DNA from 3 places in the Streptomyces sp. NPDC020996 genome. Region 3 is predicted to be linked to each of the others. Evidence: riboswitches for the same ligand, from Rfam matches in the RefSeq annotation. Region 3 holds a riboswitch; each other region holds the start of a gene.
What was found. A riboswitch is a leader RNA that binds a small molecule or an ion and turns the genes downstream of it on or off. The one in region 3 is predicted to bind thiamine pyrophosphate.

Region 1: another riboswitch for thiamine pyrophosphate. It lies ahead of AB0G63_RS15275 (thiamine ABC transporter substrate-binding protein); the one in region 3 lies ahead of thiO (glycine oxidase ThiO).
Region 2: another riboswitch for thiamine pyrophosphate. It lies ahead of thiC (phosphomethylpyrimidine synthase ThiC); the one in region 3 lies ahead of thiO (glycine oxidase ThiO).

Annotation. Positions count from the first base shown of each region.
Region 1 covers NZ_JBFADM010000017.1:111,784-115,052, reverse strand. Annotated here, with positions in the region: gene AB0G63_RS15280 (iron ABC transporter permease) at 1-949, opposite strand, end outside; gene AB0G63_RS15275 (thiamine ABC transporter substrate-binding protein) at 1,012-2,121, opposite strand; TPP riboswitch at 2,202-2,309, opposite strand; gene rlmN (23S rRNA (adenine(2503)-C(2))-methyltransferase RlmN) at 2,344-3,269, opposite strand, start outside.
Region 2 covers NZ_JBFADM010000038.1:1-3,269, reverse strand. Annotated here, with positions in the region: gene AB0G63_RS24255 (YibE/F family protein) at 1-1,083, opposite strand, end outside; TPP riboswitch at 1,156-1,345, shown strand; gene thiC (phosphomethylpyrimidine synthase ThiC) at 1,338-3,134, shown strand.
Region 3 covers NZ_JBFADM010000005.1:199,447-202,715, forward strand. Annotated here, with positions in the region: gene AB0G63_RS06140 (FAD-dependent oxidoreductase) at 1-1,071, opposite strand, end outside; gene AB0G63_RS06145 (hypothetical protein) at 1,100-1,453, opposite strand; TPP riboswitch at 1,506-1,617, shown strand; gene thiO (glycine oxidase ThiO) at 1,615-2,769, shown strand; gene thiS (sulfur carrier protein ThiS) at 2,766-2,966, shown strand; gene AB0G63_RS06160 (thiazole synthase) at 2,970-3,269, shown strand, end outside.

The sequences.
Region 1 (3,269 bases), on a different contig from region 3:
CGGCCTGACCGGTCAGCGCCCGGTAGTAGCCGAAGCCGGGCGCGGTGAGGGACCGCTGCACCAGGACGGCCGGCGGCAGCACGAGCAGGACCGCGATCGTGGTGAGGACCCCGGCCAGCAGCGCCCACTGCCCGGCGCCGCGCGGCCGCCGCGCGGTCACGGCGGCGTCCACCAGCCGCAGCGCGGTCTCCCGCCGCCGTACGGTCCAGGCGTGCACGGCGAGGATCGCGCCCACCGTCGCGAACTGGACGATGGTGAGGACGGCGGCCGTCGGCAGGTCGAAGATCTCGGACGTCTGCCGGTAGATCTCCACTTCGAGGGTGGAGAAGGCCGGGCCGCCCAGGATCTGCACCACGCCGAAGGAGGTGAAGGTGAACAGGAACACCATCAGCGCGGCGGCGGCCACCGCGGGCGCCAGCGCCGGCAGGGTGACCCGCCGCCAGGCCGCGAACGGGGAGGCGCCGAGCACCCGCGCCGCCTCCTCCTGCCGGGGGTCGAGCTGGGCCCACAGCCCGCCCACCGTGCGGACGACGACCGCGTAGTTGAAGAAGACGTGCGCGAGCAGGATGGCCCACACGGTGGTGTCCAGCCGCACGCCCCACCAAGCGTCGAGCAGTCCGCCGCGTCCGACGAGCGCGAGGAACGCCGTGCCGACGACGACCGTCGGCAGCACGAACGGCACCGTCACCACGGCCCGCAGCACCTGCTTGCCGGGGAAGTCGAGCCGGGCGAAGACGTAGGCGCCGGGGAGCGCGACCGCCAGCGTCAGCGCGGTGGAGGCGCACGCCTGCCAGGTGGTGAACCACAGCACGTGCCGGATGCCGTCCTGCCCGAGCACGTCCGCGATCCGGCCGAGGTGCCACACCCCGTCCGTCTTCAGCCCGCGGGCGACGATCGCGGCGACGGGGTAGGCGAAGAACAGCGCGAAGAACGCGGCCGGCCCGGCCATCAGCGCGAGCCGCGCCGCGTTCCCCGCACGGGTGCGGCGGACCGCTGCCTCGGAGCGGACCGCTACTTCAGTACGAGCGACGTCCACGACTTGACCCACTGGTCACGGTCGGCGGCGATCTTGCCGGGGGCCAGGGTCTGCGGGTCCGCGGCCGGCTTGCCGTACTCGGCGAACTCCGGCGGCACCTGCGCGCCCTCGCGCACCGGGTAGACGAACATGTTCAGCGGCATGTCCTGCTGGAACTTCTCGGTGAGCAGGAAGTCGATGAGGGCCTTGCCGCCCGCGGCGTTCCGCGCGTTGCTCAGCAGCCCCGCGTACTCGGTCTGCCGGAAGCAGGTCCCGTACGACACCCCGGTCGGCGCGGTCGTCGGCTTCGGGTCGGCGAAGACGACCTCGGCGGGCGGCGAGGAGGCGTACGACACGACGAGCGGACGGTCGCCGCCCGCCTTCCGGCCGCCGGCGGAACCGGAGAACTCCTCGTTGTAGGCCTGCTCCCAGCCGTCGACGACCTTCACGCCGTTGGCCTTGAGCTTCTTCCAGTAGCCCTGCCAGCCTCCCCCACTCTCGGCTGCGCTCGAGCGGGAGGTACCCCCGTCGCCGTACTTCGCGGCGGTGCCGAGCAGGAAGCCGAGGCCGGGCGAGGAGGTGGCGGCGTTCTCGGTGACCAGGAGGTTCTTGTACGCGGGCTTGACCAGGTCGCCGAACGACGCCGGCGGGGCCAGCTTGTGCTTGCTGAAGTACGCCTTGTCGTAGTTGACGCAGATGTCGCCGTAGTCGACCGGCGTGACCCGGTGCTTGTCCTGGTCGACCCGGTGCTCGGGCAGGACCTGGTCGGAGCCCTTGGCCCGGTACGGCTGGAACAGCCCGTTGTCGAGGGCCCGGGAGAGCAGGGTGTTGTCCACGCCGAAGAAGACGTCGCCCTGCGGGTTGTCCTTGGTCAGGATGGCCTTGTTGACGGCCTGGCCGGCGTCGCCGTCCTTGAGGACCTTGACCTTGTAGCCGGAGGACTTCTCGAAGTCCTTGAGCACGCTCTTGGAGACGGCCCACGAGTCATGGCTGACGAGGGTGACGGTCCTGGAGTCCGTCGCGCCGGAGCCGCCGGACGATCCGCACGCCGACAACGCGACGAGACCGAGCCCGGCGGCGACGGCCACGAGGGTCTTGTGGTGCACTGGATTCCTCCTGGGGTTGACCAGGAAGAGACGCGGCCCTGCCCGGGACCCGTGAGGGGTGCCCGGGCAGGGCGCAACAGCTTGAGTGGTGACCGAACTTCCTACCCAGAATGACCTGGGCGAGGTTCAGAGGGTCTGCGGCCCGGTTGCCGCACTCTCAGCGCTGTGGCGCTCCCCTGTCGGAATATGAAGATGTTCTTACGAGTCCTTACGGGGGTCAGACTACCGTTCGGTGGCGGCCAGCTGACCGCACGCCCCGTCGATCTCCTGCCCGCGGGTGTCCCGGATGGTCACCGGCACCCCGTGCGCCGCGATGGCCTCGACGAACGCCTTCTCGTCCGCGGGCCGGGAGGCGGTCCACTTCGAGCCCGGCGTCGGGTTGAGCGGGATCAGGTTGACGTGCACCGGCCTGCCCTTGAGCAGCCGCCCGAGCCGGTCGCCGCGCCAGGCCTGGTCGTTGATGTCGCGGATCAGCGCGTACTCGATGGACAGCCGGCGCCCCGACTTCTCCGCGTACTCGAACCCGGCGTCGAGCACCTCGCGCACCTTCCACCGCGTGTTGACGGGGACGAGGGTGTCGCGCAGTTCGTCGTCGGGGGCGTGCAGCGAGATCGCGAGGCGGCACTTGAAGCCCTCGTCGGCGAACCGGTGGATGGCGGGCACCAGACCGACCGTGGAGACGGTGATCCCGCGCTGCGACAGTCCTAGCCCGTCCGGGGCGGGGTCGGTGAGCGCCCGGATCGCCTGGACGACCCGCTTGTAGTTGGCGAGGGGCTCGCCCATGCCCATGAAGACGATGTTGGACAGCCGCGCCGGCCCGCCGGGGACCTCCCCGTCCCTGAGCGCCCGCATCCCGTCGACGATCTGGTGCACGATCTCGGCGGTCGACAGGTTCCGGTCCAGCCCCGCCTGCCCGGTCGCGCAGAACGGGCAGTTCATCCCGCACCCCGCCTGCGAGCTGATGCACATGGTCACCCGGTCCGGGTAGCGCATCAGCACCGACTCCACGAGCGTGCCGTCGAACAGCCGCCACAGCGTCTTCCGGGTGGTGCCCTGGTCGGTCGACAGATGCCGGACCACGGTCATCAGCTCGGGAAGCAGCGCCTCCCGCAGCCTGTCCCGCGACCCCGCGGGGATGTCGGTCCACT
Region 2 (3,269 bases), on a different contig from region 3:
CAGACCGCTCATGTCGATCGACGGATACAGGCCGTGGATCAGACCGGTGTTGTCGTCCGTGTTGCCGGTGAGCGCGGCCCACCCGATGAACACCGAACCCAGGACGCCGATCAGCAGCAGCGAGAGCAGTGTGCCCAGGACCGCCACGGACGTACGGGCCGACAGGCCGTGGCACATGTACAGGGCGATCAGCATGATGGCGCTGGACCCGACCACCGCCACGACCAGCGGATTCGAGCCCTCCAGGATCGCCGGAAGGATGAAGAGGGTCAGCACCAGGAAGCTCACGGCCAGCGCGATCAGCGCCATGACGCCCCGCATCCGGCCCACCACCACGACGGCCAGCGCGAAGACGCCGGCGAGCAGGGCCATGGGGAACCCGCGGTCGACGTCGGTGACCGCGTACTGCAGTTCCCTGGGCGCCGAGGGCTCGTAGGCGACCACGACCTTCTGCCCCTGCTGCAGTTGCCGCGACTGGTCAGGCTGCACGATCTCGGTGAACGTCCGGCCCGTGTCCTTGCCGGTGTCGACGCGGATGGTGGCCTTGTGGCAGGTGCCGTTCGCCTGCTGCTGAGCCGAGGAGCCCTCGGCGGTCGACGTGTCGCCGGTCGGCGTGCTGCCCGAGGCGTTCACCGACTTGCAGCTCACGCTCACCAGCTTGACGACCGTCGCCTGCTGGGTCTGCCGGTCGAAGCCGACGCCGGTGCGTTCGTGCGACGGTGCGCCGCCGGGCCACAGCACCGCGAGCCCGACCAGCACGGCCGCGGCGAAGGGGATCAGGATCGCGGTGATGACCTTGCGCAGGTGCCGGGAGACGGGCGCGGCGGGGCCGTGGCTGTGCGAGTGACCGTGTCCGCCTCCGACCCCTGACCCGTGGCCGTACCCCTGCCCCTGCCTCTGCCCCTGATCGTGCCCATGCCCATGCCCATGCCCATGACCGTGATCTTGGCCGTGGCCCTGATCGGGGCCGTCTCCACGGCCATGACCGCCGTCGTGTCGATGCGGCGGATCGGGTGACGGACCGGGTGGCGGACCAGGTGGCGGATCGGGGGGCGGAAACGGGTACTGCGGTGTCGTGGTCACCGCCCGATCATCGCAAGGACGGCAGGAGGCCTCTGTTCACCGCGCCCGAGTTGACGCTAGCGTGGAGTCACCTTTTGTACACGCGGGAGCTCGGAGCACCGGGCTGAGAGGGCGCTGACCTCCGTCCCAGCGATGTTTCACGTGGAACGTCACCGGAGTCGAGTGATGTTGCACACGGAACGTCGACCGACGGAAACCGCTGCGTCGACCGCCGAACCTGTTACCGGGTAATGCCGGCGTAGGGAGTAGGTCTCATGACCAGCAAGGACGCACGCACGCCTGCCTCCGACCAGATCGACGGGGAGGCCGGGACATCCATCGGCTGGCACAAGGCGTACGTCGAGGGCTCGCGCCCCGATCTGCGGGTGCCGGTCCGTCAGGTGCATCTCACCAACGGGCAGTCGGTCACGCTGTACGACACATCGGGCCCGTACACCGATCCGCTCGTCGACACCGACGTCCGCAGGGGCCTGCCGCCGCTGCGGGAGAGCTGGATCGTCGCCCGTGGCGACACGGAGGAGTACACGGGCCGCCCCGTACGCCCCGAGGACGACGGGATCAAGCACACCTCGCCGCGCGGCGGACTGCGCAATCTCGACGCCGTCTTCCCGGGGCGGCCGCGCCAGCCGCGCCGCGGCCGGGACGGCAAGGCGGTCACCCAGCTCGCGTACGCGCGCCGGGGCGAGATCACGCCGGAGATGGAGTACGTGGCGATCCGGGAGAACGTCTCCGCCGAGGTGGTCCGTGAGGAGATCGCCGCGGGGCGCGCGGTGCTGCCCGCGAACGTCAACCACCCGGAGATCGAGCCGATGATCATCGGCAAGCGGTTCCTGGTGAAGGTCAACGCCAACATCGGCAATTCCGCGGTCACCTCCTCCATCGAGGAGGAGGTCGAGAAGATGACCTGGGCGACCCGCTGGGGCGCCGACACGGTCATGGACCTCTCCACCGGCCGCAACATCCACACCACCCGCGAGTGGGTGCTGCGCAACTCCCCCGTCCCCATCGGCACGGTGCCGCTGTACCAGGCCCTGGAGAAGGTCGACGGCAAGGCCGAGGAACTGACCTGGGAGATCTACAAGGACACCGTCATCGAGCAGGCCGAGCAGGGCGTCGACTACATGACGGTCCACGCGGGTGTGCGCCTGCCGTACGTGCCGCTGACGGCGAACCGCAAGACCGGCATCGTCTCGCGCGGCGGCTCGATCATGGCCGCGTGGTGCCTCGCGCACCACAAGGAGAGCTTCCTGTACGAGAACTTCGAGGAACTCTGCGAGATCCTCGCCGCCTATGACGTCACGTACTCGCTGGGTGACGGCCTCCGGCCGGGCTCGATCGCGGACGCCAACGACGAGGCGCAGTTCGCGGAGTTGCGCACGCTCGGGGAACTCAACCGGATCGCGAAGCGCTTCCACGTCCAGACCATGATCGAGGGCCCGGGACACGTCCCGATGCACAAGATCAAGGAGAACATCGACCTCCAGCAGGAGATCTGCGACGAAGCCCCCTTCTACACGCTCGGCCCGCTGACCACGGACATCGCGCCGGCCTACGACCACATCACCTCCGGCATCGGCGCCGCGATGATCGCCTGGTGGGGCACGGCCATGCTCTGCTACGTCACCCCCAAGGAACACCTGGGCCTGCCCAACCGTGACGACGTCAAGACGGGCGTCATCACCTACAAGATCGCCGCCCACGCGGCCGACCTCGCCAAGGGGCACCCGGGTGCGCAGGAGTGGGACGACGCGCTGTCCGACGCCCGCTTCGAGTTCCGGTGGGAGGACCAGTTCAACCTCGCCCTCGATCCGGACACGGCAAGGGAGTTCCACGACGAGACCCTGCCTGCGGAGCCCGCCAAGACCGCCCACTTCTGCTCGATGTGCGGGCCGAAGTTCTGCTCGATGAAGATCAGCCAGAGCATCGCGGAGCGGTTCGGCGGTGACGTGGCCGAGGGGGCGTCGCCCGAGGAGGTCGCTGAGGGGATGCTGCAGAAGTCGAAGGAGTTCGCGGCGAACGGGAACCGGGTGTACCTGCCGATCGCCGACTGACCCGCGGGCGCACGCAACCGCTGCGTGACCGGTCGTTGTGGTCGTTGTGGTCGTGGGGGGCGCCGGTGGGAGGGCGGGGCGCCCCCACCCCCCCGCGGGCGGCCCGGGGCGCCCCGGGCCGAGAGGGGGCCCCGG
Region 3 (3,269 bases):
CCAGCTCGGGCCGGACGGGTCGCCGCGCCACAGGGTCGTGTCGGCGCCCGCGTGGTGGCCGGCGTACTGCACGAACCGGCCGAACTGCTCGGACCAGAAGTACGGCACCGGGTCGTAGACGGCGGGCTCCTCCCCGATGATGTTCGCGGCCACGGTGCGCGGGCCCTGCAGGGCGTTGTCCCAGTGGTGCACCAGCAGGCGCTCCCCGTACCTGCGGGAGGGGAAGGAAGCGCAGTCGCCGACCGCGTAGACGTCCGGCGCCGAGGTGCGCAGACCGTCGTCGGCGACGACCTCGCCGTGCGCGCCGAGCACGATGCCGGAGCCGGCCAGCCAGCGGGTGGCGGGGCGCGCGCCGATGCCGACCACGACGGCGCCCGCGGGCAGCCGGGTGCCGTCCTCGAGGACGACCTCGCCCGGCTCGACACGCGCCACGCGCGCGTGGGTGCGCAGCACGGCGCCCGCGTCGGCGTACCAGGACGCCATCGGGGCGGCCACCTCGGCGGGCAGCGCGCCCGCGAGCGGCCGGTCGGCGGCCTCCACGACGGTCACCGCGCAGCCCGCCTCGCGCGCCGCCGTGGCGAACTCCGCGCCGATCCAGCCCGCGCCGACGACCACCACGTCGTGCTGCCGGGCGAGCACCGGCCGCAGCCGCTCGGCGTCGTCCAGGGTGCGCAGCAGATGGACGCCGGGCACGCCCTCGGCCTGCGGCAGCAGCACCGGCTCGGCACCGGTCGCGAGGACCAGCACGTCGTACGGCACCGGCCCCTCGGCAGTGTCCAGTTCGTGGTCGCCGACCCGGACGCCCAGCACCTCGCGCCCGAGCCGCAGTTCGATCCCGAGCGCCTCGAAGTCGACGTCGAAGGCGGACCCCTCGGCCTTGCCGAGCAGGACTGCCTTGGACAACGGCGGCCGGTCGTAAGGCTGGTGGGGCTCGGCGCCGATGAGGGTCACCGGCCCGGCGAAGCCCTGCTCGCGTAGGGCGACCGCGGTCTGCACACCGGCCATGCCCGCACCGGCCACGACGACTCGCCGCTGCGGGGGCGTCTGCCGTTCCTGCGTCTGCTCGCTCACCTGATCACCATAGACACCTGACGTCACGTCAGTCGCGGATCCCGTCAGTGACCTGCTCCACAACACTGGTGCCGCCGCCCGGCCGGGACTCCCACTCCCACGTCTCCTCCAGGCGCACCCGGCCGTCCGGCAGCTCCACGACCGTCGACACGCAGTGCCCGGAGGACGTCGTGCCGTCGTTCCTCAGCTGCACGTAGCGGAAGTCGAGCCGGTCACCTTCCCGGGTACCCACCAGACGGCCGCGTACGACGTCGCCGCCCGCGTACTCGGCCCAGATCGCGCCGTCGGCCTCGTGGTAGGTGAAGCGGGTCCGGGTGCCCACCTGGCCGGGGGCCTGGTCGGCGACCGGGGCGAGGACGAGGCCGTCCAGCGAGCGCGGCATGGGGAAGGCTCCCTTACGACGGCGACGGGGCGCGGGCTAGGGTGGCCACCGTACAAGCACTCGCGGGAGCCCGGACGCACCGGGCTGAGAGGGAGGCTGGCGGCCTCCGACCGTACGAACCTGATCCGGGTCATGCCGGCGAAGGGAGGGGCTGGACGCCCATGCCGTCACGTACGTCAGACGTCCTCGTCGTCGGGGGCGGGATCATCGGCCTGGTCACGGCCTGGCGCGCCGCGCAGCGCGGCTTCGCCACCGCCGTGGTGGACCCGGAACCGGGCGGCGGGGCCGCCCAGGTGGCGGCCGGCATGCTGGCCGCGGTCACCGAACTGCACCACGGCGAGCAGACCCTGCTCGGCCTCAACCTCGCCTCGGCCCGCCGCTACCCGGACTTCGCGGCCGAGCTCGCCGACCTCACGGGCCACGACCTCGGCTACCGCCGGTGCGGCACGCTCGCCGTCGCGCTGGACGCCGACGACCGCGCCCACCTGCGCGAACTGCACGCCCTGCAGCAGCAGTCCGGCCTGGGGTCGGAATGGCTGTCGGGGCGCGAGTGCCGGCGTCTGGAGCCGATGCTCGCGCCGGGCGTGCGCGGCGGCCTCCGGGTCGACGGCGACCACCAGATCGACCCGCGGCGGCTGACCCGCGCGCTGGTGGCCGCCTGCGAGCTGGCCGGCGTGGTCTTCCACCGGGTGTGGGCCGAACGGCTCGACCGCGCCGGGGACCGGGCCGTCGGCGTCACCGCGGCGGACGGCACCGCGCTGGCCGCGGACCGGGTGGTGCTGGCCGCCGGCAGCCTCAGCGGACGGCTCGCGGGCGTCCCGGACGACGTGCTGCCGCCGGTGCGGCCGGTCAAGGGGCAGGTGCTGCGGCTGAGCGTGCCGCAGCGGTACGCGCCCTTCCTCAGCCGTACCGTCCGGGCCATGGTGCGCGGCAGCCACGTCTACCTGGTGCCGCGCGAGAACGGCGAGCTGGTGGTCGGCGCGACCAGCGAGGAACTGGGCTGGGACACCACGGTCACCGCGGGCGGGGTGTACGAGCTGCTGCGCGACGCCCACGAGCTGGTCCCCGGCATCACCGAGCTGCCGCTGACCGAGACCCGGGCCGGGCTGCGCCCCGGCTCCCCCGACAACGCGCCGCTGCTCGGCCCGAGCGGGCTGCCCGGGCTGCTGCTGGCCACCGGGCACCACCGCAACGGCGTGCTGCTCGCACCGGTCACCGGCGACGCCATGGCGCACGTCCTGACCACCGGCGAACTCCCCGAGGAGGCACGCCCCTTCACCCCGCGGCGGTTCGCCCGCACGGAGCAGCCGGCATGAACATCTCCGTCAACGGCGAGCCCCGCGAGATCGCTCCCGGAACCGCTCTCGACACCGTGGTCAGGGCGCTCACCCCGGCGTCCTCCGGGGTGGCCGCCGCCCTCAACGAAACCGTCGTCCCGCGCGCGCAGTGGCCCTCGACCCCCCTCGCCGAGGGGGACCGCGTCGAGGTCCTCACCGCCGTCCAAGGAGGCTGACCCATGGCCGACGACCCCTTCGTCCTCGGCGGCACGTCCTTCACGTCCCGCCTGATCATGGGCACCGGCGGCGCCCCCAGCCTGGAGGTGCTGGAGAGCGCCCTGGTGGCGTCCGGCACGGAGCTGACGACGGTCGCCATGCGGCGCGTGGACCCCTCGGTGCACGGCTCGGTGCTGTCCGTGCTCACCCGGCTGGGCATCCGGGTGCTGCCGAACACGGCGGGCTGCTTCACCGCCCGGGAGGCCGTCCTCACCGCCCGCCTCGCGCGCGAGGCGCTCGGCACCGGCCTGGTCAAGCTGGAG